Linked DNA regions of Vulgatibacter sp.. The protein of the gene in region 2 interacts with the protein of the main gene of each other region in a pairwise test. Links are inferred from orthologs where the notes say so. Each region holds a gene or a part of one and is shown on either strand. Other genes may lie near its edges.

Evidence for each region.
Region 1: the proteins of secG (region 2) and secA interact in binary tests that used the Escherichia coli proteins (3 or more experiments, as listed by UniProt). The link is inferred for Vulgatibacter sp. from one-to-one orthologs.

What each region holds. Positions count from the first base shown.
Region 1 is NZ_JAWLCN010000001.1:601,107-604,832, reverse strand. Bases 185-3,599 are described here. They hold secA (preprotein translocase subunit SecA), read right to left. Parts: upstream 3,295-3,599; coding sequence 385-3,294; downstream 185-384. Other genes in these bases: ACESMR_RS02770 (M23 family metallopeptidase), read right to left, coding at 3,509-3,599; ACESMR_RS02780 (WD40/YVTN/BNR-like repeat-containing protein), read left to right, coding at 185-300. Also shown: more of ACESMR_RS02780, read left to right, coding at 1-184; more of ACESMR_RS02770, read right to left, coding at 3,600-3,726. UniProt on the Escherichia coli protein: Required for protein export, interacts with the SecYEG preprotein conducting channel.
Region 2 is NZ_JAWLCN010000006.1:144,687-147,721, forward strand. Bases 287-3,010 are described here. They hold secG (preprotein translocase subunit SecG), read left to right. Parts: upstream 287-1,303; coding sequence 1,304-1,717; downstream 1,718-3,010. Other genes in these bases: ACESMR_RS15520 (SulP family inorganic anion transporter), read right to left, coding at 287-478; ACESMR_RS15525 (hypothetical protein), read right to left, coding at 772-1,116; ACESMR_RS15540 (DUF5996 family protein), read left to right, coding at 2,202-3,010. In the rest of the region: more of ACESMR_RS15520, read right to left, coding at 1-286; more of ACESMR_RS15540, read left to right, coding at 3,011-3,035. UniProt on the Escherichia coli protein: Subunit of the protein translocation channel SecYEG. Overexpression of some hybrid proteins has been thought to jam the protein secretion apparatus resulting in cell death; while this may be true it also results in FtsH-mediated degradation of SecY.

The DNA.
Region 1 (3,726 bases), on a different replicon or contig from region 2:
GCGCCGCTCCTCGAGACGCCTCCCGCGGAGCCTGGGAGCGACGGCCCGCCGTGGAGGCCGTCGGTGGCCGCCTCGCTGATCGAGGTGGGCGACGAGCTGCTCGTCCTCCTCGACCGACCGGGCGCCGTCGCAGCGGACGAGGGGATCTGGGCCTCCGCCGACGGCGGCGCCACCTGGGCGCAGCGCAGCGCCGAGACCAGCGAGTTCGAGGCCGATCTCTACGAGCTGATCGCGACCGACGGCGAGTTCCTCGTCGCCTCGTACCAGGCCGGCGTCTGGCGGCTGCCGCTGCAGCCCTGACCGACCCGAAGCGCCAAAGAGAAAGCCCCCGCTGCCAGCTGGCAACGGGGGCTTTCTCGCTTCAGCGCCGGGAAGGCAGCGCGATCAGGCGCCGGCTTCCTCGCTGGCGCCGTGGCACTTCTTGAACTTCTTGCCCGAGCCGCAGGGGCAGGGGTCGTTGCGACCGACCTTGGGGCCCTCGCGCGTCACCGGCGTCTGGGGCTGCGGCGCCGAGGCGGCTGCGGAAGCGGCCTGCGCCTGGCTCGGCGTGGGCTGGGTGCCGCTGCCGGCGTTGGCGGTGGCTACGTCGGCGTGGCTCTCCACCATCCGCTGGCGCTTGCGCTGCTCGGCGATCTTCCGTTCGAGGTCGGCGGCGGCGCGGGCTGCAGCCTCCTGGCGCTCGCGCTCCTCCTTGCTCACCACCTGGATCCGGAAGAGCTCACGGGTGACCTGCTCCTTGATCCGGTAGATCATCTGCTGGAAGTAGTTGAAGCCTTCCTTCTTGTACTCGGCCTTCGGATCCTTCTGGCCGTAGCCGCGAAGGCCGATGCCCTGGCGCAGGTGATCCATCTGGAGGAGGTGGTCCTTCCAGAGGGTGTCGATCGCCTGGAGCGAGAGCCACTGCTCGAACTTCCGGAGGACCGGGACACCGTCGGTGTCCATCCCGAGGTGCTCTTCCTTCTGCTTCCAGGTCTGCTCCACCGCCTCGAAGAGCTTCTCCTCGATCTCGGCGCGCGGGGTGCCGGGGGCGATCTCGAAGTCGATGCCGAACTGCTCGCGCACCCCTTCCCTCATCCCCTCGTAGTCCTGGTCACCCTTCTCCGGGAGGTGGGTGCCGGCGAGGTTGAGGATCACCTCCTCGAAGAAGTCGAGGACGCGCTCCTGCTGATCCTCCCAGGAGAAGACCTTCTCGATGCGGGTCTTCTTCTTGGTCTTCGGATCCTCGTCGAACTCCACGAGCGGACGATCGGCACCGCAGGCGAGGACCTCCCGGCGCATCCGGTAGATCGTCTTGCGCTGCTGGTTCATCACGTTGTCGTACTCGAGCAGGTTCTTGCGGGCGTCGAAGTGGTGGCCTTCGACCCGCTTCTGCGCGCTCTCGATCGACCGCGTGAGCCACTTGTGCTCGATCTGTTCGCCCTCCTTCATGCCGAGGGTTTCCATGATCCGCGAGATGCGATCGCTGGCGAAGATCCGCATCAGATCGTCTTCGAGCGAGAGGAAGAAGCGGCTGCCGCCGGGATCGCCCTGGCGGCCGGCGCGGCCACGGAGCTGGTTGTCGATGCGGCGGCTCTCGTGGCGCTCGGTGCCGAGGATGAAGAGACCACCGGCCTGCTTCACCTCGTCGCGCTCCCGGGCGACCTCCTCCTCGTACTTCTTCGTGAGCTCGATCTTGCGCGCGTCGTAGGCAGCCTGCCGGGCGGCGAATTCCTCGGGGGTCTCGCCGGGGGTGCCGTCCTCGTTGACCAGGAGGATCGGCGCGGGGCCGAGTTCCTGCATCGCGCGGGCCTCGGCGTTGCCGCCGAGGATGATGTCGGTACCGCGGCCCGCCATGTTGGTGGCGATGGTGACCGCGCCCCGCGAGCCCGCCTGCGCGACGATGTTCGCCTCGCGCTCGTGCTGCTTGGCGTTGAGGACCTCGTGGGGCACGCCGCGCTTCTTCAGCAGCGTGGAGAGCGCCTCGCTCTTGGCGATGGAGACGGTGCCGACGAGGACCGGCTGGCCCTTCGTGTTCAGCTCGCCGATGTATTCGGCCACCGCGTTGAACTTCTCGCGCTCGGTCTTGTAGACCACGTCCTCCTCGTCCTTGCGGAGGATCGGCCGGTTGGTGGGGATCACCACCACGTCGAGGTTGTAGGTCGAGGCGAACTCGGGCGCTTCCGTATCTGCCGTACCGGTCATGCCGGACAGCTTCGTGTACATGCGGAAGTAGTTCTGGAAGGAGATCGTGGCGAGGGTCTGGTTCTCGGCCTCGATCTTCACACCTTCCTTGGCCTCGATCGCCTGGTGGAGGCCGTCGGACCAGCGGCGGCCCGGCATCAGGCGGCCGGTGAACTCGTCGACGATCTGCACCTCGCCGTCCTTCACCACGTAGTCCTTGTCGCGCCGGTAGAGCGTGTGGGCGCGCAGGGCCTGCTCGATGTGGTGGAGGGTCTCGATCTCGGAGGGATCGTAGAGGTTCGGGATGGCGAGGCGGCTCTCGAGCTTCTCGATGCCGTCGTCGGTGAGCATCACCGACCGGGCCTTCTCGTCGATGGTGTAGTCGGTGTCGCGGACCAGGCCCGGGATCACCCGGTCGATCTTGCCGTAGAGGTCGGTGGCCTCGTCGGAGGGACCGGAGATGATCAGCGGGGTGCGGGCCTCGTCGATGAGGATCGAGTCCACCTCGTCGACGATGGCGAAGTTGAGCTCGCGCTGCACGTACTGCGAGAGCCGGAACTTCATGTTGTCGCGGAGGTAATCGAAGCCGAACTCGTTGTTCTGGCCGTAGGTGATGTCCGAGCCGTAGGCGGCCTGGCGCTGGGCGTCGGTGAGACCGTGGAGCACGCAGCCGACCTGCAGGCCGAGGAAGTGGTGGACGCGGCCCATCCACTCCGAGTCGCGGCGGGCCAGGTAGTCGTTCACGGTGACGACGTGGACGCCGCGGTTCTCGAGCGCGTTCAGGTAGGAGGGGAGCGTCGCGGTGAGGGTCTTGCCTTCACCGGTGCGCATCTCGGCGATGCGGCCGGAGTGGAGGACCATGCCGCCGATGAGCTGCACGTCGAAGTGGCGCTGGCCGAGGACGCGGAACGCCGCCTCGCGGCAGGCGGCGAAGGCCTCCGGGAGGAGGTCGTCGAGGGCGCGGCCGTTGGCCACCTCCTGCTTCCACGCGGCGGTCTGCGTGGCGAAGTCCTCGTCCTTGAGGGCCTTCATCCGTGGCTCGAGCTCGTTGACGCGGGCCACCAGCGGCTTGAGCTTGTTCAGCTCGCGCTGGTTCTTGGTCCCGATGAACTTCTTGACGATGGAGTCGAACATCTGGGTTTTCCCGGGTGCGGAGGCCACAGCGGCAGCGCTGCGTCGAACCGCGAACTAGTAACAGACCGAAATTGAAAAGTCCCCCGGCGAGTGGACCGCCATTTCGATCGAACGGGCCCCACGGAGGCTTTCCGCGGGGCCCGCAAAGGTCTTGCAGCCTTGCAGCGTAGAACGGCGGTGGAGGCCCGGGGATTTCCGGGCCGGCGCTCGCCCGCTACTCGAGGAGGAATTTGCGGGGGTTCTCGGGGATGCCGTTGACCCGGACCTCGTAGTGGAGGTGGGGGCCGGTCGAGCGCCCGGTATTGCCCACGCCGCCGAGCTTCTGCCCGCGCTTCACCCGCTCGCCCAGCCGGACGGCGAAATCGGCGAGGTGGCCGTAGCGGGTCTTCACGCCGTAGCCGTGGTCGACGACGAGGACCTTGCCGTAGCCCC
Region 2 (3,035 bases):
CCACGAGGATGATGGCGCCGATGCCCGCGGTGAAGCCGGCGATCACGGGGACCGGGACGAAGCGGATCAGCTTGCCCAGCCCGAGGACGCCGGTGAGGAGCTGCAGGGCACCGGTCACCAGGCCGATGACGAGCAGCCCCCCGAGGCCGTGGTTCTCCACCGCCGAGGCGATCAGCACCGCCATCGCCGCAGCGGGGCCGCTCACGGCGAGCGGCGTGCCGTTGAAGAGGGCGCAGGCGATACCCGCGACGATCGCGGTGACGAGGCCCACCTCCGGCGCGACGCCGGAGGCCAGGGCGATTGCCAGGGAGAGGGGGATGGCGACGCACGCCACCGTGAGGCCGGAGACGACGTCCTCGCGGAGGTAGCGCGGGGAGAGCATGGCCTTCCACTGGGGAAGGAGCTGGGAGAAGCCGAGGTCGAGACGCAATCCTGCCGTGCGCGGCTTCTGCCGCGTGGTTGCCGAAATCTGGTTCATCTGTCCGTTTGACTCGCTCGTTGGCTCGCGGGCCTGGCCGGCGCGGGCACATACCGGTGCCGGCGCGGGTGGACCGCGGACGAAAATCCGCTGACGAGCCGAGCGGCGCGCACACGTCTGCCCGGTACTCCCCGCGCTCGTTGCCGCAGGAGCGGAAACGACGACGAGGGGACTGCCACGGCCCAACCGCTTCGAAGCGGAGGGCGTAGCCCGGGTGTACGCGTGGCGTCACCGCACGGCGCTGCTTGCACGAGCGCCCGGCATCCGTGGATGCGAGGCGTTCGACGCTGCTTTCAGGCGGCGAGCGATTGTTCTTGGGTGTCGTCGGGACCGACGTGCCTGCGGAGCAGGAGACGGCGCCTGCGCTGCGGGGTCCGCTTTACCGGCGGCGCCTGCCGCTCACGCCTGCGCGCGGGGCTGGACCTGCCGGTGCGCCGGCGCCGGGGAGGCTGCCGGGACCCTACCTGGGCCGAACGCCGCACGCCCACGTGGTGCATCCGGACCTTCTCCTCCTCCTCGAAGACACCGCCCACCGGCGCGGGGCCGGACGGATCGATGGGCACCAGGCGCATCGACGGGGGAGCGCCGAAGGCCATCGCCAGGGTGAGGAGGAAGCTGATCCAGAGAGGGGCGTTCATGACGTTGCGGTGCGTAAGGATGCGGGCCCGTAACACGGGTTGCGAAGAGAAATTTCCTTTTTTGGGATCCGGTTCGGGGAGGGCGCGCCAACGGAAACGTTGGTTGCGATGCGAAAGGGCAGCGTGCTACGTTGCGCCGCTTTCCGGGGGGCTCTCCCGGCTGACTTCCTTACCCGAGAATCGGCCCATGGAACTCGCGATCTCCATCCTGCACGTGCTCGTCTGCATCTTCCTCGTCCTGACCATCCTGCTGCAGGCGGGCAAGGGCGCGAGCGTCGGCGCCGCCTTCGGCGGTGCCGGCAGCCAGACCGTCTTCGGCGGCCGCGGCGCGCAGACCTTCCTCAGCAAATTGACCACCGCCGCAGCGGCGATCTTCTTCATCACCTCGCTGGCGCTCTCCTACGCCTCGACTGCCGGCGGTACCGGCTCGCTCCTCGAGGGCGAGACCGCGGCGCCCGCAGCCGCGCCGGCCCCGACCACCGGCGAGGCCAAGCCCGAGACCCCGCCCACCACCAGGGCCCCTGCCGACGCAGGTGGCGCGCAGCCCGAGGCGGTCGAGCCCGCCCCCGAGGCGGCAGAGCCTGCGCCCGCAGCGGAGTAGGCCTCTCCCGGTGGGAGATGAAAACGGGGTCCACGCTACGGCGTGCGACCCCGTTTTCGTTTTTCCGGGGGCGGGAGGAACTCCAGGCCGGCGGCACCGGCGCCCGTCGGAGAATGGCCCTGCGCCGGCGGAAGAGGGCCGATCGCACGCTGGTTCAAAAAAACGAGCGACGACGAAAAAAGAAGTTGCACGCCCCCGGGGGCGTTGGTAAACACCCGCTCACTTCGGCGGCGACGCCGGAAGCAAAAAGCCAAGTGAATATGCCCAGGTGGTGGAATTGGTAGACACACCATCTTGAGGGGGTGGCGCCGCAAGGCGTGCGAGTTCGAGTCTCGCCCTGGGCACCAAAGAGAGGGGAATCCGAGTCATCGGGTTCCCCTTTCGCTTGTGCTCCGATCGCTTCCTCCCCGCGGGACCGGATCCATCCGGGGCGTCCCCTCCCCGCCGCAGCTGCGATGCGCAACCTCCCTGCCGGAGGTCTCCCATGCACGCGGATTGGCCGGCGCTGCCCTACGACAGCTGGAAGGACACCCTCGCCACGCTCCATCGATGGACGCAGGTCGCGGGCAAGGTCCAGCTCGCCTTGACGCCCCTCGTGAACCATTTCTGGAACGCGGGGATGCGCGTGGGCGTCCGTGGCCTCACCAGCGGCCCGATCTGCGTGCAGGGGGTCGTCTACGAGCTCGCCTTCGATTTCCTGCGCGACCGCTTCGTGATCCGGAGCAGCGAGGGCCGGGAGGAGTCGCTGCCCCTGGAGCCCCGCACCGTCGCCGATTTCTACGAGAAGGCCCTGCAGATGCTCGCGTCGTTCGGCATCGAGCCTGCGATCAGCGACAAGCCCTGCGAGATCGCCACCGAAGCGATCCCCTTCCGCCAGGACACGCTCCATTTCGCCTACGACCCGGAGGCGGCGCGGACCTGGTGGCGGATCCTGCGGCAGACCGTCTCCGTCTTCGAGATCTTCCGGTCCCGCTACGTCGGCAAATCGAGCCCGGTGCTCTTCTGGTGGGGGAGCTTCGATCTGGCGGTGACGCGCTTCTCCGGCAACCGGGCGCCGGTACGGCCGGACGCGGGGCCGATCACCCGCGAAGCCCACTCCCACGAGCAGAGCAGTGCCGGGATCTGGCCCGGCACGCCGGAGCTCGGCGGCCCGGCCTATTTCGCCTACACCGCGCCGGCGCCCCGGGGGCTCTCCGTGCAGCGGATCGAGCCGGAGGAAGCCTGGTACGACCACGGCTTCGGCGAGTTCCTCCTGCGCTACGAGGACGTGCGGCGGGCGGACGATCCGGTGGCGACACTCCTCGGCTTCCTGCAGAGC